DNA from 4 places in the Ottowia sp. VDI28 genome. Region 2 is predicted to be linked to each of the others. Evidence: predicted binding sites of a transcription regulator. Region 2 holds the regulator's gene; each other region holds the start of a gene.
What was found. Region 2 encodes sigma-54, which starts transcription at its own class of promoters, with help from an activator protein. Its sites were predicted from a motif close to TGGCANGNAANCTGCTTT; they were not measured.
Positions count from the first base shown of each region.

Region 1 (7,548 bases), 1.7 Mb from region 2:
TTGAGGTTGAACGTGCAGGCCCCCAGCCCCTCGGCAGCAGCCATGAAGGCCTGCGCGTGCTCCTGCCACTCGTCCTCCGCCGTCAGCACGACAACGGTTTCACTCGCCTTCACGCGGCATAGCGTCAGCTCTCGCGTGAAGACTTCAAGCATCTCGGCATCGATCTTCAATGGTTGCTCCTTATGAACTCTTGATCGTGGCGTAGAAGAGTCTGCTCCAGCAAGCGGCTGAAGGCATCGAAATTCTCTGCCTGCATCTGATGGCCGGCGCCCGGCAGCCTGACCGCGTGCAGATCAGGCCTCAAGCGCTGCATTTCCTCTACGTCCTCGTCGGACACCACGCCGCCCTCTCCCGCGCAGATCAGCGAGATGGGCATGGTGGTGCGGGCCAGATCGGCGAACATATCCTGCCCATGGAAGTCATCACTGGCCACATAGGCCGCACGCTCGTCGCAGGTGGAGAGCCACTCGGCACGGAGGCGGTGCAACTCCTCCGGCCAAGGTGCTGCCGCGCTGGAGGCAAGTGCCTGAGCCGCCTCTCCCCGCTGAGACGCCCGCAAAAGTGCAAGCGTACGCGCCAGCGGCACCGGATAGGGCCGGCGGCCGGGGCCGCTGGTAGGCGGATCGAGCAAGATCAGGGCATGCAGGCGCTCAGGCGCCAGCGTGGCGGCCCGCAGGGAAATGCGCGCGCCCATCGAGTGCCCGATGAGCAAGGGCTCCGTCAGTCCTAGCGCCGCCACAAAAGCAGCTGCGTCCTGCGCGCAAGCACCCACACCGTAATCCAGATGCGGTCCAGCCTCCGAAAGACCTCGGCCGCGAACATCCAGTACATAGCAATCGTAACGCGGCGCCAACCATTCACCCACGTGAGCCCACAGTATGGCGGGGCTCACAATGCCAGGCACGATCACTACCGGCCGGCCGCTCCCGGAAAAATGCAGGTAATGCTGGCGGATGCCATTGACGCGGACATGTCCGCCCCGGATGACGCTCATGATTCTTCCTGTTTAAAAATGACTTCTTCGCGCCCGCGTTCCGCTAACGAGCGTCCAATGGCGAGCCCAAAGCCTGTCCACCTGCCTAGGGCCGACAGGAGTATTTTGCACAGAAGAACGTCATTCCGTCAAACAGAATGATCTTCTTGACGAAGATATCGGAGCGTTCAGCGGGGCGTCCACTCCGGGAACGAAGCCTGGCATCAGGAGTGTCACCCTTACCGCGTCAGGCGGTCTTTTCGACGTGGCGTTGCCGCGTATAGAGAAAATCGATCACCGCCTTGCGCGCATGGAGATAGCGCGGGTCTTCGGCCAACTCCACGCGGCTGCGCGGGCGTTCGATGTTCACACTCAAAACCTCGCCGATCGTCGCGGCCGGGCCGTTGGTCATCATCACGATCTTGTCCGACAGGAGCACCGCCTCGTCCACGTCGTGAGTGACCATTACCACGGTGCTTCGGGTGCGCGCCACGATCTCCAGCAACTCGTCCTGCAGCTTGGCGCGGGTAAGCGCATCGAGCGCGCCGAAGGGCTCGTCCATCAGAAGCACCTGAGGCTCCATGGACAGCGCGCGCGCAATACCTACACGCTGCTTCATGCCGCCGGATATCTCCCCGGGCCGCTTCTGCGCGGCATGGGTCAAGCCCACCAAAGCCAAGGCGGCTGCGGTCCGCTCCCTGAGCCGCGTCTTGTTTTCGGTGGCGCCAAACACGCGCTCCACGGCCAGATAAACATTCCCTTCGCATGTCAGCCAAGGCAGCAGCGAATGGTTCTGGAACACCACGGCGCGCTCGGGCCCTGGCCCCTTGATTTCCTTGTTGGCGCAGATCAGAGCGCCCGCCGTTGGCGTGGTCAGGCCCGCGATCAGGTTCAACAGCGTACTCTTGCCGCAACCCGAGTGGCCAATGAGCGCTACGAACTCGCCCTTGGCAATCTGGAGATCGATCTGGCGCAATGCGGGAAACAATCCCTTCGCTGTCTTGAAGGTTTGCTCCACCCCTTGGACTTCGATGAACTTTATATCGCTCATGCCTTCACCTCTTCAAAGGTAAATACCGTGGCCAGCTTGATCAACGCCAGCTCTAGCAGCAATCCCACGATGCCGATCACGAAAATGGCCACGATGATGTTCTTCACGTTCAGGTTGTTCCACTCGTCCCAGACCCAGAAACCGATGCCCACGCCGCCGGTCAACATTTCAGCCGCCACGATCACGAGCCACGCCGTGCCCACCGCAAGCCGCACGCCGGTCAGCATGTAGGGCAGCACCGCAGGAAAAAGAACGGTGGTGGCAACCTTCCATTCGCTCAGATTGAGCACGCGCGCCACGTTCATGTAGTCCTGCGGCACACGCTGTACGCCCACGGCGGTATTGATGACCATGGGCCAGATCGAGCAGATGAAAATGGTCCAGATGGCCGCCGGGTTCGCCCCCTTGAAGACCAGCAGGCCAATGGGCAACCAAGCCAGGGGCGACACCGGCCGCAGCAGGCTGATGAGCGGGTTGAACATGCGCGAAAGAAATTCGAACCGCCCGATAACGAACCCCGCAGGAATACCCACCAGGGCAGCCAAGCCGAATCCCACGGCCACGCGCTCCAGCGAGGCCAGCACATTCCAGCCCACCCCCTGGTCATTGGGGCCGTTGCGGTAGAACGGATCACGGAACACTTCCACCGCCTGATGCCAGGTTTCCATGGGCCCGGGAATGCTCTGGCTGGTGACCGATGACACGATCGACCACAGCAGCACCAGCAGCCCCAGGCCACACGCGGGCGGGAGCGCCGACTTGAGGAACTCGCTCGCCTTCATGGTCATGCCTTGATCTTGAAGCCGTCCGCGTATTTGGCAGGATCCTTGCCGTCCCAGACCACGCCGTCGATGAGCTTGCTGGTGCGCATGTCGTCCTTCGGCACGCTGATCTTCATGGCACTCGCCACCGAGCGGTACAGATCCACCTGGTTCACCTGCTTGGCCACGGCCAGGTAGTCCGGATGGGTCTTGAGCAAGCCCCAGCGCTTGTGCTGCGTCAGAAACCACATGCCATCCGACAGGTACGGGAAATTCACCAGGCCGTCATTGAAGAACTTCATGTGATTGGGATCGTCCCAGCTCTTGCCAAGCCCGTTCTGATAGCGGCCCAGAATGCGCTGATTGATGGCGTCCACGCTGGTGTTCACGTAGGACTTGCTGGCAATGGTCTCGGCCATCTTCGCCTTGTTCGACAGGTTGGCGTCGATCCACTGCCCGGCTTCGATCACAGCCATCATCACCGCCCGCGTGGTGTTGGGGTATTTTTTGACGAATTCCGCTGTCGTGCCCAGCACCTTCTCGGGATGGTCCTTCCAGATATCCTGCGTGGTATTGGCCGTGATCCCGATGCCGTCCATGATGGCGCGCTGGTTCCACGGCTCCCCGACGCAGAAGCCATCCATGTTGCCCACCCGCATGTTGGCCACCATCTGCGGAGGCGGCACGGTGATCAGCTTGGCACCGGTCAACGGATTGATGCCCGCCGCCGCCAGCCAATAATGCATCCACATCGCATGCGTGCCGGTGGGGAATGTGCCGGCGAACGTGTACTCCCGTTTTTCTTTGGCCATGAGGGCAGCCAGCGACGGGCCGTCCACGGCGCCTTTGCCGGCCAGGGCTTTCGACAGCGTGATGGCCTGGCCGTTGTGGTTGAGGCCCATGAGCACGGCCATGTCCTTGCGGGTCCCGCCCACGCCCAGATGCACGCCATAGATCAGGCCATAGAGCACGTGAGACATATCGAGCTCGCCATTCACGAGCTTGTCCCGCACGCCAGCCCAGCTGGCCTCCTTGCTGAGCACGAGCTTCACACCGTATTTTTTGTCCAGCCCCAACACCGAGGCCATGACGACGCTTGCACAGTCGGTCAGGGGAATGAAACCGATCTTGACCTCCTCCTTCTCGGGCTTGTCAGAACCAGCGGCCCAAGCACCGCGGTAACCCAAGGCGGTACCCGCGGTCAGTGCAAGGAAACCGCGGCGTGGAATGGTGGATGGCGACATGTCAAAACTCCTTCGAACGTGGGAGACAAAAAACAAAAACGGCGCCTGACCTCAGCCCGCATGTGCGGGGAAGAGGAGGACGCCGTTGTCTTCTTCCACTCGGCCGCCATTGGCCGAGCTTTGAGTGAGTCATTGCATGAAGCGTGCCAAACACATCTCACGGACAAGCACTGCGGTTCTGGCTGACACAATGATGCTGCACTGCACCATGCTGGTGCCGCTCAAGGCCTGCGACACCTCAATGCGGTGCAGCCGGCAGCAGATCAGCCATCGCCAAGACAGCCTCGGCCACCTCAGCCAGCTTGCGGCCCTGATGCATCGCGGTTTGACGCAGCAGCTTGTGCGCGTCTCCCTCGCTGAGCTGCCGCCGAGCCATCAGGAGGCCCTTGGCGCGCTCGACCAGCTTGCGCTCCTGAAGCGCGGCTCGCGCGGTTTCCAGTTCGCCCTGCATGGCTTGCAGGCGTTGGGACTGCTCCTGCACCAGTTCCAGCACCGACCGATTCAGCTGAGGCCCAAGGCCTGCGGCCGGAGCCTGGGCGGTATCGAAGAAATCCGCATCCGCACTCACGGCCGGCAAGGGTTCGCGCGCCTGGGCAATGCGGCATTCGCATTGATACAGCAGTTCTGCCGCAAGTTGGGTTTCCACGGCGTGGAGCGCATCCATGCGGCGTGTGGCGACGTCGAACCATGTCTCGCGCAGATCGGCCGCGGATCCGGCGCCCGCCGGATCGGTGCATCCCACGCGGCGCAGGCGCTCCAGCGCGGCATCTTCGGAGCGCCACAACGGCAGGAGCGCGGGCGGAGCGAATTCGGCGAAGACCTGGAAACACCGCTCCTGCGCGGCAATCAGGTGCAGCCAATGCTGCTGGCGCTGCTCGCCACCCGCGCCGAACGCGGCAACGCCCGCCGCACGCTCTTGCCCCGCAAGTTCCTTGCCTTGCATGAAGTGGAACAACGCCACCAGCAGGCGGGAAACGCCAGGGTCTGCGGCGCTGTCGGCGGCTTCGAACACCACGGCCAGAACACCCGCCACCAGCTTGGAGAAGGCCACGACCGCCTCTTCGGGATTGACAAGGCGCGCCTCTATGCGCCCGCGCAGCGCGGGCAACACATCCAGCCCCTGCAATACATAGGCAATTCGGCTGAACAGGCGAGCTCCTTGAGCCGGCGTGTCCAACTGGCCGAAGCCTGCCCGTACGTCGCGCGCCAACTGCTCACACTCCTCGATCTGCTCCACCAGCAAGGCCGGCGCACCACCCCCCGTCAGGTAGACGATGCACAGCCCCCTCTCCTTCTGCAGCGCATGGATCAGCCGCCCGAGCAGATCGACGAGCGCACTGGTGCGCTGAAGCTGCTCCAGCTCGGCGATCTCGCACTGGCGGGCTACCTGGAGGAAATGCAAAGCGGAAGTCATGCCTCTTCCCAGCAATTCGCGTGCCGGAAATACCCGTCCAGGCATGCACCAACTTGCAGCGCAGCACCTGGCACGGCAATTGCATCGCTTTTTCGCAAGGCCGCGGCGCAAAGGCGCGCCGCACCAGACAGAGGCGTCATTCACCGGCATGGGTCAAACCGTGCTCCGTGAAGGCGCTTTTTTTGTTGCCGGGCCGCTCCAAGTTCTGAAGCCCGGAAGGTTTTGTTTCAGCCAGACAGAGGTTCACGATGAAAAAACCAAGGCTCGTGATGGTAGGCAATGGTATGGCGGGCGTACGCACGCTGGAAGAGTTGCTCAAGATCGCCCCCGATCTGTACGACATCACCGTGTTCGGCGCAGAGCCCCACCCCAACTACAACCGCATCCTGCTGTCGCCGGTGCTGGCGGGCGAGCAGACGCTGGAAGAGATCGTGCTCAACGATTGGGCCTGGTATGAGCAGAACAACATTACGCTGCACGCAGGCTGTGCCGTGACGGGGGTAGACCGAAGCCGGCGCATTGTGCATGCCGCCAATGGCGTGAGCGCCGAATACGACAGGCTGATCATCGCCACGGGCTCCAACCCGTTCATGCTGCCCATTCCCGGCAAGGACCTGCAAGGTGTACTGGCCTACCGCGACATCGCGGATACCCAGGCCATGATCGAGGCCGCCACGCAATACAAGGAAGCCGTGGTCATCGGCGGCGGCCTGCTGGGCCTGGAAGCAGCCAACGGCCTGATGAAACGCGGCATGAAGGTGACCGTGGTACATGCGGGCGAATGGCTGATGGAGCGCCAGCTGGACGACGTCGCAGGCAAGCTTTTGCAGAAATCTCTGGCCGAACGGGGCATGCAGTTCCTGATGACGGCGCAAACACAGGAGTTGCTGGGCGATGCGGACGGCGGCAAAGGCGGCCGCGTGCGCGCGGTGAAATTCAAGGACGGCAGCGAAACGCCCGCGCAGCTGGTGGTGATGGCGGTGGGCATACGCCCCAACACCGAGTTGGCGGAAAAGATCCGGCTCCACGTCAATCGCGGCATCGTGGTCAGCGACACGCTGCAAACCGTCACCGATGCGCGCATCTACGCCGTGGGCGAATGCGCGGCGCACCGGGGTATTGCCTATGGCCTCGTCGCCCCTCTGTTCGAACAGGGCAAGGTGCTCGCGAACCACCTGGCCGAGTTCGGCATCGGGCGCTACCAAGGCTCCATGACCTCCACCAAGCTGAAAGTCACGGGGATTGACCTGTTCAGCGCTGGCGATTTTCAGGGTGGCGCGGACACCGAGGAGATCGTGCTCAGCGATCCGTTCGCGGGCGTCTACAAGAAGCTCGTTCTCAAGGACGACAAGCTGGTGGGCGCGTGCCTGTATGGCGACACCGTGGATGGCAGCTGGTACTTCAAGCTTTTGAGAGAAGGCCGCACGGTCAAGGACATCCGCGACAAACTGATGTTCGGTGAATCCAATATCGGCGACGCCGGCCATCAAGGCCACAACAAGGCGGCCGCGATGCAAGATAGCGACGAGGTCTGCGGCTGCAACGGCGTTACCAAGGGCACGATCTGCAAAGCCATTCAGGAAAAGGGCCTGTTCACGCTGGAAGAGGTGCGCAAGCACACCAAGGCCAGCGCAAGCTGCGGCTCATGCACCGGGCTGGTCGAGCAGATCATCATGTTCACGGCAGGTGGCGATTTCTCGGCGGCCCCCAAAACCAAGGCCCTGTGCGGTTGCACCGACCACGGCCATCAGGCGGTACGCGAGGCTATTGCGAAGCATCGCCTGCTCAGTGTGGCCGAGGTCCAGCATTTCATGGAATGGCGCACGCCTAACGGTTGCGCCACCTGCCGCCCTGCACTCAACTACTACCTCATCAGCACCTGGCCCAAGGAAGCCCGGGATGATCCGCAAAGCCGCCTGATCAACGAGCGCAGCCATGCCAACATTCAGAAAGACGGCACCTACAGTGTGGTGCCGCGCATGTGGGGCGGAGAGACCTCGGCCGCGGAACTTCGCCGCATTGCCGACGTGGTGGACAAATACGGCATTCCCACCGTGAAGGTCACCGGCGGACAACGCATCGACCTGCTGGGCGTGAAGAAAGAA
Region 1 is NZ_CP149820.1:2,363,453-2,371,000, reverse strand. It holds gene WJU18_RS11360 (leucyl aminopeptidase) at 1-170, opposite strand, end outside; gene WJU18_RS11355 (alpha/beta fold hydrolase) at 167-994, opposite strand; gene WJU18_RS11350 (ABC transporter ATP-binding protein) at 1,221-2,024, opposite strand; gene ntrB (nitrate ABC transporter permease) at 2,021-2,812, opposite strand; gene WJU18_RS11340 (CmpA/NrtA family ABC transporter substrate-binding protein) at 2,809-4,029, opposite strand; gene WJU18_RS11335 (nitrate- and nitrite sensing domain-containing protein) at 4,268-5,443, opposite strand; gene nirB (nitrite reductase large subunit NirB) at 5,692-7,548, shown strand, end outside.
Region 1: nirB (nitrite reductase large subunit NirB) is a predicted target of sigma-54. The motif match lies at 5,512-5,529, and genes of this name have one in related genera.

Region 2 (7,548 bases):
CGCGCTCGGAGCTACGCCTGCGTTCACGCGCTGGGTCGGCGCCATCGACATCGCGGGGCCCGGCTTTCTGAACCTGCGCCTTACGCCCGCCGCCAAACAGCAGGTGGTGCGCGAAGTGCTGCAGGAAAAAGGGGAGTACGGCAAGAAACCCCTTGGGGAAGACCGCGTGCTCGTCGAGTTCGTCTCGGCCAACCCCACCGGCCCGCTGCATGTCGGCCATGGGCGGCAGGCGGCCTTGGGCGACGCCATCTGCAACCTGCTGGCAACGCAGGGTCAGCGCGTGCACCGGGAGTTTTATTACAACGACGCCGGCGTGCAGATCGAAACGCTGGCCAACTCCACACAGCTGCGCGCGCGCGGCTTCAAACCCGGCGATGCCGAATGGCCCGAAGCCGCTTACAACGGCGACTACATTGCCGACATTGCCGCCGATTTCCTGGCCGGCAAGACCGTTCAGGCCGACGACCGCAGCTTCACCGCCAGCGGCAAGGCCGATGACCTCGACGGCATCCGCCAGTTCGCTGTCGCCTACCTGCGCCACGAGCAGGACAAGGATCTGCAGGCTTTCCGCCTCAAATTCGACGAGTACTACCTGGAATCGAGCCTCTATACCAGTGGCCGGGTCGAGGCGACTCGTCAAGCGTCTGATCGACGCTGGCAAGACCTACGAGCAGGACGGCGCCCTGTGGCTGAAGACCACGGACTACGGCGACGACAAAGACCGCGTCATGCGCAAGACCGACGGCGGCTACACCTATTTCGTGCCCGATGTCGCCTATCACATCACCAAATGGGAGCGCGGCTACCACAAGGTCGTGAACATTCAGGGCACCGACCACCACGGCACTATCGCCCGTGTGCGGGCCGGCCTGCAGGCCGCGGGTGTCGGCATCCCGGCGGGCTACCCCGATTACGTGCTCCACACCATGGTGCGCGTGGTCAGGGGCGGCCAGGAAGTGAAGATCAGCAAGCGTGCCGGCAGCTATGTCACTCTGCGCGATCTGATCGAATGGACCAGCGCCGATGCCGTGCGCTTCTTCCTGCTTTCGCGCAAGCCCGACACCGAATACACCTTCGATGTCGATCTGGCGGTTTCCAAGAACAACGACAACCCGGTTTACTACGTGCAGTACGCCCACGCGCGCATCTGCTCGGTGCTCGAAGCCTGGGGCGGCGACACCGCCAGCCTGCTCGAAGCCGATCTGTCGCCGCTGGACACACCCGCTGCCCAGGCCCTGATGCTTCAGCTGGCCAGGTACCCTGACGTCCTGACGGCCGCTGCTCAGGATTTTGCGCCGCATGACATCACCTTCTACCTGCGTGAGCTGGCGGCCAGCTACCACAGCTACTACGATGCCGAACGCATCCTGGTGGATGACGAGGCGGTGAAAAAGGCGCGCCTTGCCTTGGTCGCCGCCACCGCCCAGGTGTTGCACAATGGCCTGTCGGTGCTGGGCGTGTCGGCCCCCGCCAAGATGTAATCATTCACAACATGAAATTGAACAAGCAATCTGGAGGTACCTTCCTGGGCGTGATCCTGGGGGTGATGGTGGGCTTGGCGGTAGCATTGGGCGTCGCCATCTACGTGGCCAAGGTGCCCGTGCCTTTCCTCAACAAGAATTCCTCCCGTACCAGCGGGCAGGATGCCGCCGAGGCCGAGAAAAACAAGGATTGGGATCCCAACGGCCTTCTGCGCGGCCGCAATGGTGCTGCGCCGGCCACCAGTGGCACTGTCGCGCCTGAGCCGGTGCCGCGAACCATCCCTGCGCCGGCTGAAGCGCCGGGGCCTGCCGTGGCGTTGCCCGCGCCCGCTGAGGTCAAGCCGCCCACGCGGCCCGCCGCGCAGGCGTCGGCACCCGCTCCCCGGGCCTCTTCGGCCACGGCGGCCCGCCAGCCTTCCGCTGATCCTCTGGGTGATCTGGTGGCTTCGCGGGCGGGCAGCAGCACGCCTTCAACGGCCTCCACGGCGCCAGATCCATTCGCCTACTTCGTGCAGGCCGGTGCTTTTCGCAATCCTGGTGAAGCCGAAGCCCAGCGGGCGCGCCTTTCGTTGATGGGCGTCGAATCCCGCGTGACCGAACGTGAGCAGGCCGGCCGCACGGTCTATCGTGTGCGCGTCGGTCCGTTTCAGAACAAGGACGCTGCCGACCGCGTGAAAGAGCGGCTGAGCGGCAACGGAATGGACGTGGCTTTGGTTAGAGTGCAGAAGTGACCCCCCTGAGGCGCTGGCGCGCCTTCCCCCCAGGGGGACGCAGCCAGCGGCCTGGCGAAGCCAGCTCCGCGGCTACTCACGTATGGCCTGCTCCGCGGCCTTCTGACTTGACTCCCTCACCCCAACCCTCTCCCGCCTGCGGGAGAGGGTTGGGGTGAGGGCGGCGGGGTTACCGCGGGTAAATGTCGTTTCTTCGGCGAAATTGGCTTAAAACATCAATAATCGAGCCTTGACTACCTCGGTTGCGGAACTCGCGGCCTGCTTGCCGGCTCTGACGGCCTGTTGATACTGGAGCTTGTTTTTTTATGAATCGTCGTGAATTTGCTTTAGGTGCCACTGCAGCGGCGCTTCCCGGGTTTCTGGCTTTGCCGGCGCATGCGCAACAAGGCAAGGGCTACGTGGAAATCAAGCCTGCGGCTCCGGTCGATGCGCCGGCCGGCCAAGTGGAGGTGATCGAGTTCTTCTCCTACGGCTGCGTGCATTGCATGCATTTCGAGCCTATTTTTGCCGCATGGAAGAAATCGGCTCCCAAGAATGTGGTGGTACGCCTCGAGCATGTGGGCTTCCAGAGCAGCTTCGAGCCGCTGCAGCGCATTTATTACGCCCTGGAGGCCGTCGGCGGGGTCGACAAGGTCCACGCCAAGGTGTTCGATGCCCTGCAGAACCAGCGCAAGCGCCTCGACAAGCCCGATGTCCTGTTCCCCTGGATGGCCGAGCAGGGTGTGGACCGCGCGAAGTTCGAGCAAGCCTACAAGTCTTTCGGCGTCGCCAGCAAAGTTCGCCGCGCCGTGCAACTGCAGGAAGCCTACAAGGTCGAAGGTACGCCAGCCCTGGGGATCGGCGGGCGCTACTACACCGACGGTTCCATGGCCGGTGGCTTCGAGCGCATGCTTCAGATCACCAATCAGTTGGTCAAAACCTGAAGCTCGGGGCGAAATGCCCTGGTTTTTGCCGCTTCATCAGCCCGCTTTTGAGCGGGCTTTTTTGTCTGCGGCTTAGAATGGAGCCGAGAATCGAAGCAAAAACCGTGCCTTCAATGAAATCACCTTTCCCACTGCGGGCCTTTGGCTGCGCTTTCGCGTTGCTGGCGGGCGTTCTGGCTGGGAGCCCCGCCTGGGCTGAGCGGGCGGACCGCGAGAAGCCCATGAACATCGAGTCCGACACGCTGCGCTACGAAGACCAGCAACAGCTCAGTACGTTCACCGGCCGCGTCGTGGCCACCAAAGGCACCATCGTGATGCGCGGCGCGCGTCTGGAGGTGCGGCAGGACGCGGCGGGCAATCAGTTCGGCGTGATGTATGCCGAGCCGGGCAAGCGGGCTTTCTTCCGCCAGAAGCGCGAAGGCCTGGACGAATACATCGAAGGCGAAGGCGACACCATCGAGTACGACAGCAAGGCCGACACCGTGCGCTTTATCCGCCGTGCCGAGATGCGGCGCCTGGCTGGCTCCACCATGCAGGATGAAGTCACGGGGGCGGTCATCGTCTACAACAACACCACCGAGGTCTACACCGTCGATGGCGCGGCGCGTTCCGCGGGTGCCACCCCTTCGAAGGGGGCTGGCGGACGTGTGCGGGCTATTCTGGCGCCGCGTGGTACACCTGCTCCAGCCTCCGGGGCGGAGTCCGCCGTGCCGCTGCGGCCTTCCACGGGGCCATCCCAGTGAGTGGGCAGGTGGAGCAGCCCGCCCCCGTCCTCAACGCCGCCGTCTCGCCGTCCCAGGCAGCGGCGCCCGGCTCCAGCCGTCTGGAGGTCCGAAGCCTGCGCAAGAACTATGGCGCGCGGCGCGTGGTGCATGATGTATCGCTCACGGTCCGCAATGGCGAGGTGGTGGGGCTGCTCGGCCCCAACGGCGCTGGCAAGACCACGTCGTTCTATATGATCGTCGGCCTGTTGCGCGCCGATGGCGGCCAGATCAGCATCGACGGCCAGCCGATCGAGCACATGCCGATCCACCGGCGTTCGCGGCTGGGCCTTTCCTATCTGCCACAGGAAGCCTCGATCTTCCGCAAGCTCACCGTCGCGGAAAATGTGCGGGCCGTGCTCGAATTGCAGCAGGACGAGAATGGCCACCCGCTGCCCAAGGCCGAAATCGAGCGCCGGTTGACGGAGTTGCTGGAGCAGCTTCACGTGAACGATTTGCGTGATTCGCCCGCGCCCTCGCTTTCCGGGGGCGAGCGCCGCCGCGTGGAGATCGCGCGAGCGCTGGCCACGCAGCCACGCTTCATTCTGCTGGATGAGCCCTTTGCCGGTATCGATCCTATTGCCGTCATCGAAATCCAGCGCATCATCGCCTTTCTCAAAGGGCGCGGCATTGGTGTGCTGATCACCGACCACAACGTGCGCGAGACACTGGGCATCTGCGACCATGCGGTCATCATCAGTGAAGGCCGTGTGCTGGCCGCAGGTACCCCCGAGGAGATCGTTGCCGATCCTGAAGTGCGGCGTGTGTACCTTGGCGAACACTTCCGGCTCTGAAGCGTGAACACGCTATTGAGTACACCGGCGCGGCGGTGACGGCATGAAACCCGGCCTTTCACTGCGCGTTTCCCAGCATCTTGCGCTCACGCCCCAGCTACAGCAGTCGATCCGGCTTTTGCAGCTGTCCACGCTGGAATTGGCCAGCGAAGTCGAGCAGATGCTGGACGACAATCCCTTTCTTGAGCGCGCAGAAGAAGACGCCGACCGCGAGGCATTCGGCCTTGCGCGCGCCGATACCCGCGTGAGCGAAGGCGACCGCGCCAGCGAACAGGGCGCGGAGGCTGGCACAGACGATTTCGGCGATACCGACGGGGCCAGGGGCGAGACCCTGGTCGCTGAAAGCTGGGACGGCGATGGCAGCGTGGAAACCCAGCCCGACGACGGTGAATGGGGAGGCGATGCGCCCGCCCGCCGTAACAATCTGGAAGATGACGACGAACTCGACCCCGGCGAGCGTGGTACGCCGCAGGAGTCTCTGACCGATCACCTGCACCGCCAGGCCTTGTCCCTGCGCCTGATGCCGGAGGATGCGGCGGCCGTGCGTTTCATGATCGAGTCGCTGAACGAGGATGGCTACCTCGAAGACACGCTCGCTGAACTGGCCGCGACCCTCCTTGATGAGAACGACGGCCAGGAGCAGATGGAAGAGTTGGTGCACCGCTTCACACTGGCACTCAGGCTCGTGCAATCACTGGAGCCCGCCGGCGTCGGCGCGCGCAACCTGGCTGAATGCCTCACGCTGCAGCTCAAGAGCCGCCAGAATGAGCGAGGGTTGGGCGCGCAGGAGCAGGCGCTTGTCGCCGCGGCGCTGCAGATTTGTACTCAGCACGGCGCCATGGACCTGTTGGCGCGGCGCGATGCACGGCGGCTTGCCCAGGCCACGGGTGAACCCGAAGACCTGGTGCGCGCTGCCATGGCCTATATTGGCCGGCTGGAACCCAAGCCGGGGCGGCGCTTTGCGGATGTCACGCGTAATGCCATTGTGCCGGATGTCATCGTCACCTGCAGCGGCCAGGGTGCGCAGCAGCGCTTTCGTGTGCAGCTCAACCCCGATGTGATGCCGCGTCTGCGCGTGCACGACATCTATGCCGGTGCCTTGCGCGGCGGTCGAGGCGGCGAGAACCACCAGGCGTTGGCGCAGCGCTTGCAGGAGGCCCGGTGGTTCATCAAGAACATCCAGCAGCGCTTCGACACCATCCTGCGCGTGTCACAGGCCATCGTCGAGCGGCAGAAGAATTTCTTTGTCCATGGCGAACTGGCCATGCGTCCCATGGTGCAGCGCGAGCTGGCCGACGAGCTGGGCGTGCATGAATCAACCATCAGCCGTGTAACGACCGCCAAATACATGGCCACGCCGCAGGGCACCTTCGAGCTGAAGCACTTCTTCGGCTCTGCGCTGGGGACGGAAGCCGGTGGCAATGCCTCCAGTACGGCGGTGAGGGCGCTCATCAAGCAATTCATCTCCGCCGAGGACACGAAGAAGCCGCTATCGGACAACCAGATCGCCGATATGCTCAAGGAGCAAGGCATCGATTGCGCCCGCCGAACGGTGGCCAAGTACCGCGAAGGGCTGCGCATTCCCGTGGCGAGCTTGCGCAAGCTGGCGTAACCCCTGGGACCGCCGAGCTCCAGCTCGGCAAGAGGGGTTTTGTACACGCTGCTGCCAGGCTGGAGCCCGGCGATCCCGGCGGGCAAGGCTTGCCACCCTCGGCGGGAGCGACAATCACCCCTTACTGGCCTGTGCCGCGTCCCGATCAAATGAACCAACTGACCCTCTTCCTACCCTGCGCCGCCGGCGTTGAAGGTTTCCTGGCCGATGAAGTGCACGGCCTCACGGGCCTGGTCGGCAGTGATTTGCTCACCGTGCGCGCGGGTGTGCGCGTGCGCACCGATTGGGCGGGCGCGCTGCGCCTCAATCTGTACAGCCGCCTGGCGCAGCGGGTGCTGATCGAGCTGGCGCACGGCCCCTATCGCGACGCGGAAGATCTCTACAGGCTCGGCTCAGGCGTGGCTTGGGAAGAATGGTTCACGCCTCGCCAGAGCTTTCGCATCGAGTTGACGGCGCAGCACAGTCCGCTGCAGAGCCTGAATTTCGCGACGTTACGCGTCAAGGATGCCGTGGCCGACCGTTTCCGCCAACGGGGCGGTGTACGTCCCAGCATCGATACGCATGCGCCGAATGTGCGCCTGCATGCCCACCTCACGGTCGACACTGCCACGCTGTACATCGACACCTCGGGCGAGCCGCTGTTCAAGCGCGGTTGGCGCCAGGACAAGGGTGACGCGCCGCTGAAGGAAACCCTGGCAGCCGCCATGTTGGCCGCTAGCGGCTGGTGGCAGCCTGCTACGCGCTCGGTGCAGGAAGTGCCGCTGTATGACCCCTGCTGCGGCAGCGGCACGATCGTCATCGAGGCGGCGCAGATTCAGCTAGGGCTGCCCGCGGGCGGTCAGCGATCCTTTGGTTTCGAGCAATTGAGACCATTTGATCGCGCAAGCTGGCAAACCATGAAAAGCGAAGCCCAAGGCGAGCGCAGGTCTGCCGACGTGCCCGTCTTCGGTAGCGACGTGGCCCACCGCATGGTCGATTTTGCCCAACGCAATGCAGAGCGCGCTGGCGTGGCTGATGCCGTGCAACTGCGCGGCGGCGATGCGCTGCAACGCATGCCGCCAAGCGCCCAACCGGGCGTGATCGTCATGAACCCACCCTATGGTGAGCGTATCGCTGCCGCGGGTGTGGCCGGCCGGGGCCGCGAGGCTTTCCAGAGCGGCACACTGGCGCGCGCGCGGGGAGAAGGGACGGGGACGGCGGCCGAGGTCGACGCCGGCGACGATTTCTTCCGTCAGCTCAGTGCGCA
Region 2 is NZ_CP149820.1:621,492-629,039, forward strand. It holds partial or broken gene argS (arginine--tRNA ligase) at 1-1,481, shown strand, start outside; gene WJU18_RS02830 (SPOR domain-containing protein) at 1,493-2,212, shown strand; gene WJU18_RS02835 (thiol:disulfide interchange protein DsbA/DsbL) at 2,518-3,135, shown strand; gene lptA (lipopolysaccharide transport periplasmic protein LptA) at 3,249-3,878, shown strand; gene lptB (LPS export ABC transporter ATP-binding protein) at 3,887-4,690, shown strand; gene rpoN (RNA polymerase factor sigma-54) at 4,734-6,302, shown strand; gene WJU18_RS02855 (THUMP domain-containing class I SAM-dependent RNA methyltransferase) at 6,452-7,548, shown strand, end outside.

Region 3 (7,548 bases), 350 kb from region 2:
GGGCACCACTTGCAGCCACTTCTGCTCCTCCAGCGTGAGGCCGAAAATCTTGCCGACGATCTTGGCCTGGGCAGCATCGAAAGTCATCTGGCCCAGGCAGCCGGCGGTGGTCCACTCCTTGGAAAGGCCGAGCTTCTTGGCCACATCCTCCCATTTGATGCCCTTGGATACCTTGGTGGTGATGATTTTTTCGGTGACGTCGTTGCGGTTCATGAAGACTCCTGTTTAGAAAAATAGAAAAAAGAACGAGCGAAGAAAAGGGAAAAGAGCTTCAGGTACTTCAATGACCTGCCTTGGCGCGCTTCACCAGAAAATCGACGATGTGGTTGCGCAGGTCGTAGTAACCGGGAAGATGGTGCAGATCAGCCCGCTTGCGGTCGCGAGGCAGCGGGTTGGTCACCATCTCGGCGATGCCACCCGGCACGTAGCCGCCTGGGGTCTCGGAGCCATTACTCATCAGCAGGATGCGGTCGGCCAACAGAATGGCTTCGTCCACGTCGTGTGTGATCATGAACACGGTCTGGCGGGTTTCCCGCACGATGCTCATCAGCTCGTCCTGAATGGTGCCGCGGGTCAGCGCGTCCAGCGCGCCGAAGGGTTCATCCAGCAGCAGCATCTTCGGCTCGATCGAGAAGGCGCGGGCAATGCCCACCCGCTGCTTCATGCCGCCGGAAAGCTCGCTCGGTTTCTTGTCGACGGCATGCGGCAAGCCGACCAGCTTCACGAACTTCTCGACCTGCTCGTCTACCTTGGCACGGCTCCATTGCGGCCAGCGCGACTTGACGGCGAACGCCACGTTCTGGCGCACCGTGAGCCAGGGCATCAGCGCGTGCCCCTGGAACACCACACCGCGATCGAGGCTGGGGCCTGTGATCTCCTTGCCGTCCATGATGACGTCGCCAGAGGTGGCCGTATCGAGGCCGGCCATTACGTTCAGGATCGTCGTCTTGCCGCAGCCGGAGTGGCCGATCACGCAGACGAACTCACCTTTCTCGATGGTGAAGGAGACGTCGGCAAATACCGGCTTGGCCGGCACGTAAGCCTTCGAGAGATTTTCGACGGAGAGGAAGCCTTTCACGGACGCCTTTCGTGTGTGAGGGAAAGTGCCGGCGGCGCGCGCCACGTGGCGGATCAGGGAACGGTCTTCACTCCACATAGGTCACCGCCTTCTGCAAACGGCCAAAGATCCAGTCCAGGCCCATGCCCACTATCCCGATGGTCAGGATCGCGAAGATCACGTTGGGCAGCGACAGGTTGTTCCACTCGTTCCAGACGAAGTACCCGATGCCCGTGCCGCCCACGAGCATCTCCGCGGCCACGATCACCAGCCAGGCAATCCCCATGCTGATGCGCATGCCTGTCAAAATGGTGGGGGCCGCGGCGGGCAGGATGACCAGGAAGGCCTTGCGCAACGGATTGACTTCCAGCGTGCGCGCCACGTTGAGCCAATCGCGGCGCACGGAAGCCACGCCGAACGCGGTGTTCAGCAGCATGGGCCAGATCGAGCAGATGAAGATCACGAAGATGCCGCTGATCGAGGAGTCCTTGATCGTGTAAAGGGCCAGCGGCATCCAGGCCAGCGGGCTGATGGGCTTCAGCACCTGGATGAAAGGATCCAACGCGCGGCTCAGCAGCGGCGACATGCCGATCAGAAAGCCGAGCGGAATGGCGGCCAAGCAAGCCAGCCCGAAACCCAGCCCCACGCGCGCCAGCGAGTGCGCGATCTGAATCCCAACGCCTTTGTCATTGGGGCCGTTGTCGTAGAACGGGTTCGACAGATGGCCCAAGGCGGTCTGCCCCATCAGCGTCAGGGTGGGGAAGCCGCCTGATGTGGCGCTGGAAGAGGCATCACCGACGTTCTTGCCCATCATGCGGGCGTACTCGATCTGCTCGGCTGTCATGCCGGCCGTGGTGCCGCCAACGCCCGCCGGCTTGGTGGCCAGGTGCCAGATCCCCAGCACCGCCAGCAACAGCAGCAATGACAACAGCGCCGCGCGAAAGTTGAGTGTTTTCATCGCCGCCTCCTCATGCCGTTTTTTGGATGGCGAAGCTCTTCGCGTACTCGGCTGCCTTGGCCGGATCGAACTCCTTGCCCATGATGCGGAACTTGGGATAGGCGCTGTCTTCCGGCACCTTCTGGCCCAGTTCCTTCATGTACTTGCGCGCGTCGGTGATCAGGAACACCTTCTCGGCGATCTGCCGGTAGTTAACGTCGCCCTTGATGTACCCCCAGCGCTGCATCTGCGTCAGCATCCACACGGCCATGCTCTGCCATGGCATCGGATCGAAACCGGCGCGGTTCGGCACATTCTGGATCTTGCCCAGGCCGTCGGCGAAGCGGCCGGTCAACACCTGCTGCAGCACCACCTCAGGCTGATTGAGGTATTGCGCTGGCGCAATGGCCTTGGCGATCAGTTCGCGGTTGCGGGCCTCGGAGGCCATGGCGGCTGAAGTCAGCACGGCTCGGTAGAGTGCGGCAAAGGTATTGGGGTACTTCTGGATGAACTCCGTGCTGGTACCGAAGGCGCAGCACGGATGGCCGTCCCACAGATCCTTGGTCAGCATGTGGATGAAACCGGCCTCCTCGAACACCGCCCGCTGATTGAAAGGATCAGGGCCGAGGAAGCCATCGATGTTGCCGGCCTTGAGGTTGGCCACCATCTCCGCGGGCGGCACGACGCGGATCTGCACGTCGCTGTCGGGATTCAGGCCGGCCTCGGCCAGGTAGTAGCGCAACAGCATGTTGTGCATGCTGTAGTCGAACGGCACAGCGAACTTGAAACCCTTCCATTGCTTGGGATCGCGGTTGTTCTTGTGCTTCATCGCCAACGTGATCGCCTGGCCATTGACGTTCTGGATGGTGGCCACGTTCATGGGCGCGGCGTTCGATCCCAGGCCCATGCTGATGGCCAGCGGCATCGGGCTGAGGAAGTGGCTGGCGTCGTACTCGCGGCTCAGCATCTTGTCACGCACCAGCGCCCAACCGGCGGTCTTCATCAGATCGACCTTCAGTCCCTGCTTCTCATAGAAGCCCAGCGGGTGCGCCATGATCAGCGGCGTGGCGCAAGTGATGGGAATGAAGCCGATCTTGAGGTCTTTCTTCTCGAGCGTGCTTTTTTCCTGGGCCATGGCCTGCAGGCTGGCCATGGGCAGCACACTGGCAATGGCGGCCATGGCCGTGCCCTTGCCCACGGCGCGCAGGAAACGGCGGCGCACCGCGTCCTGCGGGAACAACGCCTTGACCAGCGTGGCCTCGATGAACTGGCGGCTGTAGCTTTCGAAGTCAGGCGTACTGGTGCGTTGGCGCAGCTCGGCGATAGCCGAGCTGGAAGAGGCCTCCGCAGCATGCTCGGCTTCAGAGTGGTCACGGCCGCAACTGCAGCGCAGCCGCAAAGGGCGATCGGCGTCGTAGGGCGAGAAAATATTGGACATGGTGCACTCCTGATATGGATAGGCCCTCCAATGCAAGGTGCGGGCCAACTCAGGAGCCCATGCCGTCCGGAGCACCATGTCGTGCCCGGACTGTCGACAGCGTGTAGTGGCAGCCCTACAACCGGCGCCCCGCAGTGCCCATCTCAGCCTCTGTGGCCGTGCCTTTCAGCCAGCAACGCCAGCTCCACATCGTTGCGGGCACCGGTTTTTTCGAGAATGCGTGCGCGGTAGGTACTGACGGTATTGGCGGCCAAACCCAGCGCCGCACCAATCTGGGTCACGGCCTGGCCTTCGATCAAACGTTGAAAGACCTGATGTTCGCGGTGAGACAACGCCGGGATGCCTTCGGCCGCAGCTGTGAACCTGTGCCTCCGGGCCGCAGCCGCCGCCAGGGCTTGCGCTGTGGCGGCACTCAGGTACCGTTCGCCATTGGCGGCTTGCAGCACCGCGGCCATCATCACATCAGGATCGGCGCTCTTGTGCACATAGCCGGAAGCGCCAAGCTGGATGCAGCGCACGGCGTACTGCTTCTCAGGGTAGGTGCTGAGCATGAGCACCGGAAGCAGCGGCCAGCGCTCGCGGATCGACTTGAGCATCGTCAGCCCGTCCTGGCCGGGCAGCGCGATATCCAGCATGAGCACAGGCTTGACACCGTCATGCACCAAATTGGTGACAAGCACCATCAGTTCCTCGCCGGTAGACGCCTCCGCGATCACCCGGATGCGGAAATCATCGGCTAGCATCTGCTTGAGACCTTCACGGACGATGCGGTGGTCGTCACACAGCACGACAGGTATGACAGATTCAGCCATGGTGCTTGAGCGGCCAGTACAACGAGAAAGTGGAGCCTTCGCCGGGAACGCTGTGGATCTCGATCGCGCCGAAAAAATGGCCCGCACGTTCGCGCATGCCCATCACACCGTAAGCATCGTGCGCCTCGAAGACCTGCGGCTCGGCACCCCGGCCATCGTCGCTTACCCGGACAGACAGCGCGTCGGCATGGGCCTTGATGCTGATGCGCACCTGCGTTGCCTGCGCATGGCGCACCACATTGCTCAGTATTTCCTGAAAGATGCGGAACACGGCAATGGCCTGTGCCTCAGGCAGCACCAGCCCGCCGGGAACATCCATGTGCCAGTCGAGCGAGAGTTCGGCCGCGGGCAGAAACTCGTGGGCATGCCACTCCAAGGCTGCCCACAACCCTTGATGATCCAGCACGCTGGGACGCAGATCGGTGATGATGCGCCCCACGCTGGACACCGCGTCCTCGATCAGGCGGCTCATGTGGCGGCATTTGGCGCGCAAGTGGTCTCGCACAAGGTGGGCATCCTCAGGCGTCCGGCCGTCCTGCTCGCGCAGGCGCTTCTCGAACCAGTTCACATCCATCTTCAGCGCCACCAGCAGGCTGCCGAGTTCGTCGTGCACCTCGCGCGCGATACGGGTGCGCTCCTGTTCCCGTACGAATTCCGCGTGCGCGGCCAGTTCGCGCACCTGCGCCAGCGCGGCCGAGAGCGCCGCCGTTCGTTGACGCACCTGCGTTTCCAGGAATTCGTTGGTCTGCGCAAGACCTTCGTTGGCGCGCTGCAGCGTATCGGCCAGGGCGCGCCGCTCCGTGATGTCCACAAAGGTGATCACCGCGCCATGTACCTGACCCTGGTCGATGATCGGAGAGCTTGAATACTCGACCGGAAAGCTGCTCCCGTCGCGCCGCCAGAATACCTCGGCATCCACCCGGCAAGGCTGCCCCAGCCGGAAAGCCTGAAAGATGGGGCAATCGCATTCCGGATAGCCGTGGCCATCCGCATGGGAATGGTGCGTGACGGCGTGCATGTTGCGCCCCACCAGATCCTCCACCGGCCAACCCAGCAGGCGCGCGCCAGCCCGGTTGATGAAAGTGCAGGCGCCCGTGTTGTCGATGCCGTAGACGCCCTCGCTGGTGGACTCCAACAGCAGCGTCATGTCATCGGAGGCAGGTGACCGCGGATCAAGAAATCTATTGGCGCAAGCGTGCATGGAGTCACTCACGCAATATGCGTGCCAGGCAATAGGAAAACGCCTGGCTTTGGCGTTACGCTGCTGCCTGGCGAGAAATAGCCATTCAGCTCATACACGAGGAGATCCCACACCATGAATGCCCCTGAAACCATTGCACTCGAGACACATGGCCCCGTTCGCGTGATCGCGCTGAACCGCCCGGAAAAGCGCAACGCCTTGGACATGGCCGCACGCGAGCACTTCGCGTCCGCAGTACAGCAAGCGATGGAAGACGAGCAAGTGAAGGCCATCGTGATCACCGGCCGCGGAGGGCATTTCTGCGCGGGTGGGGATATTTCCAACATGCAAGGCAGCAAACCCATGACGGCCGAAGCCGGCCGGGCCCGCATGCGCAGGACCTTGCAGAATGCCGAAAGGCTCTACAGCGGCGACAAGATCGTGGTGGCCGCCGTGGAAGGCTCCGCATACGGTGGAGGGTTTGGGCTGGCCTTGCTGGCCGATCTGGTCATCGCGGCGAAATCCGCGCGCTTTTGCATGTCGTTCTCGCGCATCGGCCTGGTTCCGGACAACGCGTCGATGTACACCTTGCCGCGCATCGTGGGCCTTCAGCGCGCCAAGGAGATCATGCTGAGCGCACGCGAAGTGCATGCCGATGAGGCTCGGGAACTGGGTATCGCCATGGAAGTGGTGAGCGATGGTGAGGCCCTGCAACGTGCTATCGCCATCGCCCAGGGCGTGGCCACAGCCTCATCCAGCGCCAGCGCCATGACCAAGGCCGCGCTCAACCGGTCATTCTCCAGCGATCTCGCGACCATGGTCGAACTCGAGTCCGCGGCACAGGGCATCGCTTTCTCATCCGAGTATCACCGCGATGCGGTGGAGCGATTCATTCAGCGCCAACCGGCGAAGTTCAATTGGCCAACACCGGAGTGACGGTAGAACGAGCCGCAGGCAACCTCATGCAATAGCCGCCAGCTTGGGCAGGTTCTTCAGCAACAGCGCATGCATGGCGGTGGCCGCATGGGTGAGCGCGCGGCCTTTCGGGTACACGAAATAAATCGGACGCGTCATCATCTTGGAGCTGATGCGCGCCGCATGCGCAGGCAACACGCTGAACTGCGCCAGCGAGGTCTCGGGCGCCAGGCCCACACCTAACCCAGACGAAATCAGGCCTGCCAGCGTGGCGAGGTTGCTGACTTCGAAGCCCGTGTCGATCACGCCGGCTTCGGAGAATACAAGCCGGGCACCACGCAGTCCCGTCGGGGTGTTCACGATCATGTCGTCCGTTCCCTGCAGATGCAGAAAGCGCACGCCGCGCAAGTCCGCCGGCGTGACTTCCTTCACCCGGCTCAACGGGTGATCGGGCGCGCAGACCACGTAGAGCGACTCCTCGAAGAGAAGCTCGGCATCCATTTCGTGCTGCGTGCCCGGCTGCGAATTGAGCGCGAAATCCACCGCGCCCTGCCGCACCAGCTCCAGGCAACGGACCGAAGACTGGTCGTAAAGCCGCAACCTGACGCCCGGGTGCTGTGAGCTGAAGAGGCTCAGCAGTTTGGGCAGCCACATCACCGAAAGCGAGGGCACCGCAGCCAGCGAGACCGAGCCAGTGTGCAAGGTGGTGATGTCGCGGAATTCGGCCGCGACCTGGTTGAGCTCAGCCAGCACACGCCGCGCCGTTTCGGCCAGCCGCCGCCCTTCGTTGGTCAAGGTGGCGGAGCGCGGCTCTCGGTGAAAAAGCAGAACACCCAGTCTTTCCTCCAGCCGGGAAATCAGTTGGCTGAGCGCCGATTGCGTGAGGTGGCATTGCTCCGCCGCCAGCGTGAACTGGCCCGTATCCGCCACCGCAAGAAAGCAGCGCAGCACGTGATCGGAGATGTGCATGAGGGCACCCCATTCAATTAGAAAAATTACTTGATATAGATATTAATTTAATTTTACATATGGCAGGGCAATTTCCACAATGCCCGTCAATGTCTATCCATTCGCCGGCCCCTTCATCCACCGCGTTGCTTTCCGGCATCCGCGTCCTCGATCTGTCCCGGGTACTGGCCGGACCGCTGTGCGGGCAGTATCTGGGTGACATGGGGGCCGACGTGATCAAGATCGAAGCACCTGGCGAAG
Region 3 is NZ_CP149820.1:274,704-282,251, reverse strand. It holds gene cynS (cyanase) at 1-213, opposite strand, end outside; gene WJU18_RS01310 (ABC transporter ATP-binding protein) at 281-1,156, opposite strand; gene ntrB (nitrate ABC transporter permease) at 1,146-2,015, opposite strand; gene WJU18_RS01300 (CmpA/NrtA family ABC transporter substrate-binding protein) at 2,026-3,432, opposite strand; gene WJU18_RS01295 (response regulator transcription factor) at 3,576-4,244, opposite strand; gene WJU18_RS01290 (PAS domain S-box protein) at 4,237-5,445, opposite strand; gene WJU18_RS01285 (enoyl-CoA hydratase/isomerase family protein) at 5,560-6,360, shown strand; gene WJU18_RS01280 (LysR family transcriptional regulator) at 6,385-7,308, opposite strand; gene WJU18_RS01275 (CaiB/BaiF CoA transferase family protein) at 7,398-7,548, shown strand, end outside.
Region 3: WJU18_RS01300 (CmpA/NrtA family ABC transporter substrate-binding protein) is a predicted target of sigma-54. The motif match lies at 3,462-3,479, and genes of this name have one in related genera.

Region 4 (7,548 bases), 1.9 Mb from region 2:
CACTTCCTCACGCACGCTTTCTTCGACCGCGCGATGAATCAGCTCGACGGCCTTGGGCACATCAAAAGGCTTGGGCAGATACTCGAAGGCGCCGCCCTGGAAGGCAGACACGGCGCTGTCGAGATCGGAGAAAGCCGTCATGATGATCACGGGCAAACCGGGCAGGCGCTCTTTCACCTTCTCCAGCAATTCAAGGCCGGAGCCGCCGGGCATGCGGATATCGCTCACCAGCACGCTCGGGCCGCTGCTGTCCTCGCCCGCCGCGGCGTTGTCATCCAGCGCAGCCAACAGCTCGCGGGGGTTTGTAAAAGACCGGGTAGGCAGACCTTCGCGTGACAGGGCCTTCTCCAGCACGAAGCGGATGGAAGGGTCATCGTCAACGATCCAGATCGGCTTCATAGGGGCTCCTCTCGTTCAGCACAGGTCATCAAGATAACAACGGAATCAGGATCCTGAAATCCGTCCGGCCTGGCACGCTGTCGAGTTCGATCAAACCATGGTGCTGCTGCACGAAAGTCTGGGCCAGAGTCAGCCCAAGTCCGCTGCCGCCGTCCCGCCCTGACACCAGGGGTTGAAACACATGGTCCTTGATCGAATCGGGCACGCCCGGTCCGTTGTCGATGACATGCAATTCCAATGCCAACCGATAGCGATGCTTACCTACTGTGACTTGTCGCGCCACTCGGGTGCTCAACACGATCCTGGCGTCTCCGCTGGTGGCCATGCGTTCGGCGAGCGCCTGCGCGGCGTTGTGAACGATATTGAGCAGGGCCTGGATCAACTGCTCGCGGTCGCCCCGGAAATCGGGAATGGAGATGTCGTAGTCGCGTACGACCCGAAGCCCTTGAGGAAACTCGGCCACGATCAGCGAACGCACCCGCTCGCACACTTCGTGGATGTTCACGTCTCCCAGCACCTGCGGGTGCCGGTGCGGCTCCAGCAGCCTGTCCACCAGCACCTGCAGGCGGTCGGCCTCGTGGATGATGACCTGGGTGTATTCGCGCATCTCGGGCGCGGCCATCTCCATTTCCAGCAGTTGCGCCGCGCCCCGAATACCACCCAGGGGGTTCTTGATCTCATGCGCCAGATTTCGGAACAGCTCCTTGTTGGCGCGCACCTGATCGGCCTGGCGCTCTTCTCGCTCCTGCCGCGCCTGCAGCTCCTGGGGCAGCAGTTGAGCCACCAGCTCTCCCGGGCGCTCGGTTTGCGCGACGATGACGTGCACCGGCAGCACGTCGGCGTTCGGTTTACCGTGGCGTTTCAGGTGAGCGTCGTAGCGGAGCGCGGCGAAGGTGTTTTCGCGCATTCCCGTCAAGGCGTGCTCCAGCTCGGCGGGTTCCGCGAAAAAATCCTGGAACCGCGTGCCCTCGATGCTGCGCCAGGACAGACCCACGGCGTCTTCCAGAGCGGCATTGGCAAACAGGACGGTACCGTCTTCGGCCAGCACCGCGACCAGAATGGCCAGTTGGTCGAAGGCTTGGAAGCGTGTAAGGTGCGGACGGCGGGGTTCAGGCATGCTCTGGAATTTCATGATAGCGCTGGTGGCCCTCACCGGAAGGCCGGTCCCGCCTCACCCTCGCCCAGAGGTGGGAAAGGGGTAAGACAAGTTGGAAGGCCGTTTACTTGAACCGGTTCAATTCGCGCCGGATGCCTTCGATATCGCTCTGGTTGCGGTCAATGGCGGCTTTCATCTCCGCCACGCGATCGAGGTATTTCTGATAGTTGCGCGCTTCGCCGCCGATCTTGTCCGGCTCGCCGTTGTTGTATTCCTTGAGCAATTCAGCCTGGCGCGCCTCGGTGCGGCGCAGCTCCTGCTCCAGGATGGCCTTGGCATCGGCATCGCGGGCACGCTGCTCGGGTGAATCCACGCGCGGCGCGGCCGCAGGCGCGCTGACCACGTTGCGCTGGCCGCCTCCGCCAGCGGCAGGTGCCGGCGCGGGTGCCGGGGCGGTGCCGCGCACCACGGTGACATTGCCGCCTTCCACCACCTTGCAGTCCTTGCGGTTGCCAATGCGGTTGGTGTATTCGTTGCCACAACGGTAAATACGATCTTGCGCCGACACCGGCGCCGCAGCCAACCAGTTGGTTGCGGCAAAGAGGGAGGTCAGCAGCAAAGCGGTTCGCATATCAAGTTTCCGTGGCATCAAGCGCCGTGATCGATCAAGTATCTGTCAATAGAGCCGTTTGACAAAGCGGTGTTCCTTGGCACAACAAAAAAGGGTGGCCAGGCCACCCTTTTTTATGGTTGTGACAACATCACAGCGAATAATACATGTCGTATTCGACCGGATTCACGTTCACACGCACGCGGCTGACTTCGGCCATTTTCAGCTCGATGTAGGCATCCAGCATGGCGTCGGTGAACACGCCGCCCTTGGTCAGGAAGGCGCGGTCCTTGTCGAGCTCTTCCAGGGCCTGGTCGAGACTGTGGCACACGGTAGGCACCAGCTTGTCTTCTTCCGGCGGCAGGTGGTAGAGATCCTTGGTGGCGGCTTCGCCCGGGTGGATCTTGTTCTCGATGCCATCCAGACCAGCCATCAGCAGTGCGGAGAAGCACAGGTACGGGTTGGCCATCGGATCGGGGAAGCGTGCCTCGATGCGGCGGGCCTTGTCGCTCGCCACGTGAGGAATGCGGATCGAAGCCGAGCGGTTGCGGCTGGAGTAAGCCAGCTTGACCGGTGCTTCGAAGTGCGGCACCAGGCGCTTGTAGCTGTTGGTGGAGGGGTTGGTGATGGCGTTGAGCGCACGGGCGTGCTTGATGATGCCGCCGATGTAGTGCAGGGCGGTGTCGGAGAGGCCTGCGTAGCCCTTGCCCGCGAACAGGTTCTTGCCACCCTTCCAGATGGACTGGTGCACGTGCATGCCGCTGCCGTTGTCGCCGTGGTAGGGCTTGGGCATGAAGGTGGCTGTCTTGCCGTAGGAATCAGCAACGTTCCACACCACATACTTCAGCACTTGCGTCCAGTCGGCACGCTGTACCAGCGTGGAGAACTTGGTACCCAGTTCCATCTGGCCCGCGCCGGCCACTTCATGGTGGAACACTTCAACCGGAATGCCCAGCGATTCGAGGATGAGGGACATCTCGGCGCGCATGTCGTGCGTGCTGTCGACCGGGGGCACGGGGAAGTAACCGCCCTTGGTAGTCGGACGGTGGCCGCGGTTGCCGCCTTCGAGCTCGGAGCCAGTGTTCCAGGGGGCTTCGTACTCTTCGATCTTGTAGAAGCTGTGGCCGGACTCGGTGCTCCAGCGCACGCCGTCAAACACGAAGAATTCGGGTTCAGGGCCGAAATAGGCGGTATCACCCACGCCGGAGGCCTTCAGGTAGGCTTCGGCGCGCTTGGCGATAGAGCGCGGATCGCGGTCATAGGCCTTGCCATCGCCTGGTTCCAGAACGTCGCAGGTGAGGAACAGGGTCGGCTCTTCGAAGAAGGGATCGATGTTGGCGGTGTTGGGATCGGGCATCAGCAGCATGTCCGATGCCTCAATGCCTTTCCAGCCTGCGATGGAAGAGCCATCGAATGCGTGGCCGTCGCTGAACTTGTCTTCGTCGAAGTGCGACACCGGCACCGTGACGTGCTGCTCCTTGCCGCGGGTATCGGTGAAGCGGAAGTCAACAAACTTGACTTCGTTTTCCTTCACCATTTTCATGACGTCTGCGACGGTCTTGGCCATCAGGCTCTCCTAAGTTGAACTCGAGGTTGTAAAAGGGTTGTCGGGGAAGAATGCAGGTTCCATGCCAGCCGTTGCACCGGCTTGATACCGGTTTTCACGCCAGCGCTTGGCGGCACCACATCAAGCCAATATTGTGCCTTTGCGGCAGCATGAATCGGCTTGGCCCCGGCCGGGGGCTCCAAAAAACATGGATTCCGGCGTGACACAAAATGGGGCATAAAGCTCAAATGTATGCACTATTTTGGTGAATTCCCATAAATGCACAGTATTGGTGCACATCAGGAAACAATCTCTTTTCCATAGCGCAGCCCGAAAGGCACCAGCCACTCCCGCAGATCGGCATAGGCAGGGCCTACGGCCTCGACCGGCCCCTTGACACCCAGATCGATGTGCGCACCGTATTCGGGATGATCCACACTGGGCAAACTGAACACCTTCACTTGCGGATGGGCAGCCTCTACCCGCTCCATGATCGGCGTCAGCGCGGCTTCCATGGCGCCAAAGATGATGACAGACCTTTCCTGCCAATCGCCCTTGCCGAACCAGCTGGCGTAATACGTATCCAGCGCCCATGCCATCATGGGCCAGGCCATGACGGGAAATCCGGGGTGAAATGGACGGTGCCGCCACCGGGGCCGTTGCAGCTGAAGCCGGGAATCTTGTTGTAGGGGTTCGGAATGATGCGCGCACCGGCGGGAAACACCCCCATGTTGAGCCGGTGCTGGTTGTCTGGCCTGTCCGGGTCATAGGTCAAGCCTTTCTCGCGGGCGGTATCTTGCCCGCGCTCGTGGATCAGCGCCTTGGCCTCAGGATGCAGCACCAGCGGCACGTTCAGCGCCGCAGCGGCGCACTGGCGCGTATGGTCATCGGGGGTGGCACCGATTCCCCCGGTGCTGAACACCACGTCGCTGGAAGCAAATGCTTTCTTGAGCGCCGCGGTGATGCGGTCGCGCTCATCGCCCACGTACTCGGCCCAACCAAGGCGCAGGCCGCGTTCTCCCAGCAGTTCGATCAGCTTGGGCAGGTGCTTGTCGGTGCGCCTGCCGGAAAGAATTTCATCGCCGATGACGATGAGGCCAAAGTTGGGAGCAGTCATGGCGAGCATTATGTGGGAGCCTGATGACACCGGGGAACCCTCTTCGGGAACCCTGATAATCGGGCCATCTCGCATTCGCTGAGGATCTCCAATATATGAAGCGGCGCACAGGTTGGCTGCTGGTGGCAGCTACGGTGCTGATCGTCGCCGTGCTGGGCTGGCGCGGTTGGTCGGCTCGGAAAATGGCCAAACAGCAGGAACAGACGGCCATCGTCAAGGAGCCTGAAATCGAGCTGTCGGCCGTGGATATGGCCAAGGCGCGCATACAGGACATCAGCGCGGGTGTGCCGGTATCGGGCACGCTGAAAGCCGTGAGCAGTGCGGTGGTGAAAGCGCGCGTCTCCGGCGAGCTGCAAGGCTTGACCGTCCGCGAGGGCGACAAGGTGTCCGCCGGCCAGGTGATCGCCCGTATCGAGTCCAGCGAATACCCCAACAGGGTACGCCAGGCCGAGCAGCAGGCCGATGCCGCCCGCGCTCAGGTGGACATCGCTCAGCGCCAGTACGACAACAACGCGGCGCTGGTCAAGCAGGGGTTCATCTCCCAGACCGCGCTGGACACTTCGCTGGCCAACCTGAACGCCAACAAGGCCAGCCACCGCGCCGCCCTCGCCGCCGCGGACGTGGCCCGCAAATCGGTGGCCGACGCGGTGCTTCGCGCGCCGATCAGCGGACAGATCTCGCAGCGCCTGGCGCAGCCTGGGGAGCGTGTAGCCCCCGAGGCACGTATCGTGGAGATCGTGGATTTGAGCCAACTGGAGCTGGAGGCCGCCTTGAGCCCCGCTGACTCGGTGGCCGTACGCGTAGGCCAGACCGCCAGCCTGACGATCGAGGGTGCGGCGCAGCCCGTGACGGCCACGGTGGCACGCATCAACCCGGCCACCCAGGCCGGCAGCCGAAGCGTGCTCATCTATCTGTCCGTGCAACCGACCCCCGGCCTCCGCCAGGGCCTGTTCGCCCAAGGACTGCTGGCAACCGAGCGCCAAACCGCGCTGGCCGTGCCGCTTTCCGCCGTGCGTACCGACAAGCCCCTGCCCTACGTGCAAGCGGTTGAAAACGGACACATCGTCCACCACACGGTGGAAACCGGCGCGCGCGGCGCAGTGGGCGGAGAGACGGTGGTAGCCGTCAAGGGCGTGGCCGAAGGCGCCCTGGTGCTGCGGGGGGCAGCCGGGGCGCTACGCGAAGGCACGGTTGTACGCCTGGCCGCCGGCGTGTCCTCACAGGATTGAGTCGCCTTCATGTGGTTCACCAAGGTCAGCCTCAAAAACCCCGTGTTTGCCACCATGGTGATGCTGGCGTTCGTGGTGCTGGGCCTGTTCGCGCTGCAGCGCCTGCAGGTCGATCAGTTCCCGAACGTTGACTTCCCGGTCGTGGTCGTCACCACGGACTACCCCGGGGCTTCACCCGCGATCATCGAGAGCGAAGTCACCAAGAAGATCGAGGAGAGCGTCAACTCGATCGCCGGCATCAACGCCCTGACCTCCCGCAGCTCTGAAGGGCTCTCGGTGGTCATCATCGAGTTCCAGCTGCACATCGAGGGCCGCAAGGCCGCCGACGACGTGCGCGAAAAAATCGGCCAGGTGAGGCCGCTGCTGCGGGACGAGGTGAAAGAGCCCCGCGTGCTGCGCTTCGACCCAGCCAGCCGCGCCATCTGGTCATTGGCCGTGCTGCCCGACGCCAAGGAGGGCCAGCGCGCGCCCTCCTCCATCGAACTCACCAACTGGGCCGATCAGGTGCTCAAGAAGCGCCTGGAAAACGTGCGCGGCGTGGGCGCGGTCAGCATCGTAGGCGGCTCCAAGCGCGAGATCAACATCTACCTGAACCCGCGCGCCATGGAATCGTTCGGGGTCACGGCCGATCAGGTCGCCGCCGCCGTGCGTGGCGAAAACCAGGATCTCCCGCTCGGCGCCTTGCGCTCCACGGCCCAGGAAATCACGGTGCAGCTTGACGGCCGCATGCAGCGGCCGGAGGATTTCGGCCGCATCATCGTGGCACGCCGGGGTGCGGCCGCAGGGCAGCCCGGGGGCAATTCGCCGATCTTCCTGAATCAGGTGGCCGAAGTGCACGACGGCGCCCAGGAGCTTGAAACCCTGGCCCTCTATAAAGGCCAGCGCACCCTGCTGCTGTCGGTGCAGAAGGCTCAGGACGAAAACACCATTCGCGTAGTGGACGGTCTCAACCAGGCCGTGACCGCCCTGCAGCGGGAAATGCCTCCCGGCGTACGGCTGGAACCGATCAGCGATGCTTCGCGGCCCATTCGGGTGGCCGTGGAAAACGTGCGGCAGACCCTGATCGAAGGCGCCGTGCTGACGGTGCTGATCGTGTTCCTGTTCCTCAACTCGTGGCGTTCCACTGTCATCACCGGGCTGACGCTGCCGATCTCGATCATCGGCACCTTCTTTTTCATGCAGGCGTTCGGCTTCACCCTGAACATGATCACGCTGATGGCGCTGAGCCTGTGCGTGGGCCTGCTGATCGACGACGCGATCGTGGTGCGCGAAAACATCGTGCGCCATGCCCAGATGGGCAAGAATCCCTTCACAGCCGCCATGGAAGGCACCCAGGAGATCGGCCTGGCGGTGCTGGCCACCACTCTCTCGATCGTGGCGGTGTTTCTGCCGATCGGGTTCATGGGCGGCATCATCGGGAAGTTCTTTCACGAGTTCGGCCTCACCATCGTGGCCGCGGTGCTGATCTCGATGTTCGTGAGCTTCACGCTCGACCCGATGCTCTCCAGCGTGTGGGGCGACCCGAGCACCCACGGGCACGGGCAACCTCAA
Region 4 is NZ_CP149820.1:2,495,629-2,503,176, reverse strand. It holds gene ntrC (nitrogen regulation protein NR(I)) at 1-399, opposite strand, end outside; gene glnL (nitrogen regulation protein NR(II)) at 428-1,516, opposite strand; gene WJU18_RS11965 (hypothetical protein) at 1,620-2,126, opposite strand; gene glnA (type I glutamate--ammonia ligase) at 2,257-3,672, opposite strand; partial or broken gene WJU18_RS11955 (competence/damage-inducible protein A) at 3,951-4,768, opposite strand; gene WJU18_RS11950 (efflux RND transporter periplasmic adaptor subunit) at 4,864-5,997, shown strand; gene WJU18_RS11945 (efflux RND transporter permease subunit) at 6,007-7,548, shown strand, end outside.
Region 4: glnA (type I glutamate--ammonia ligase) is a predicted target of sigma-54. The motif match lies at 3,722-3,739, and genes of this name have one in related genera.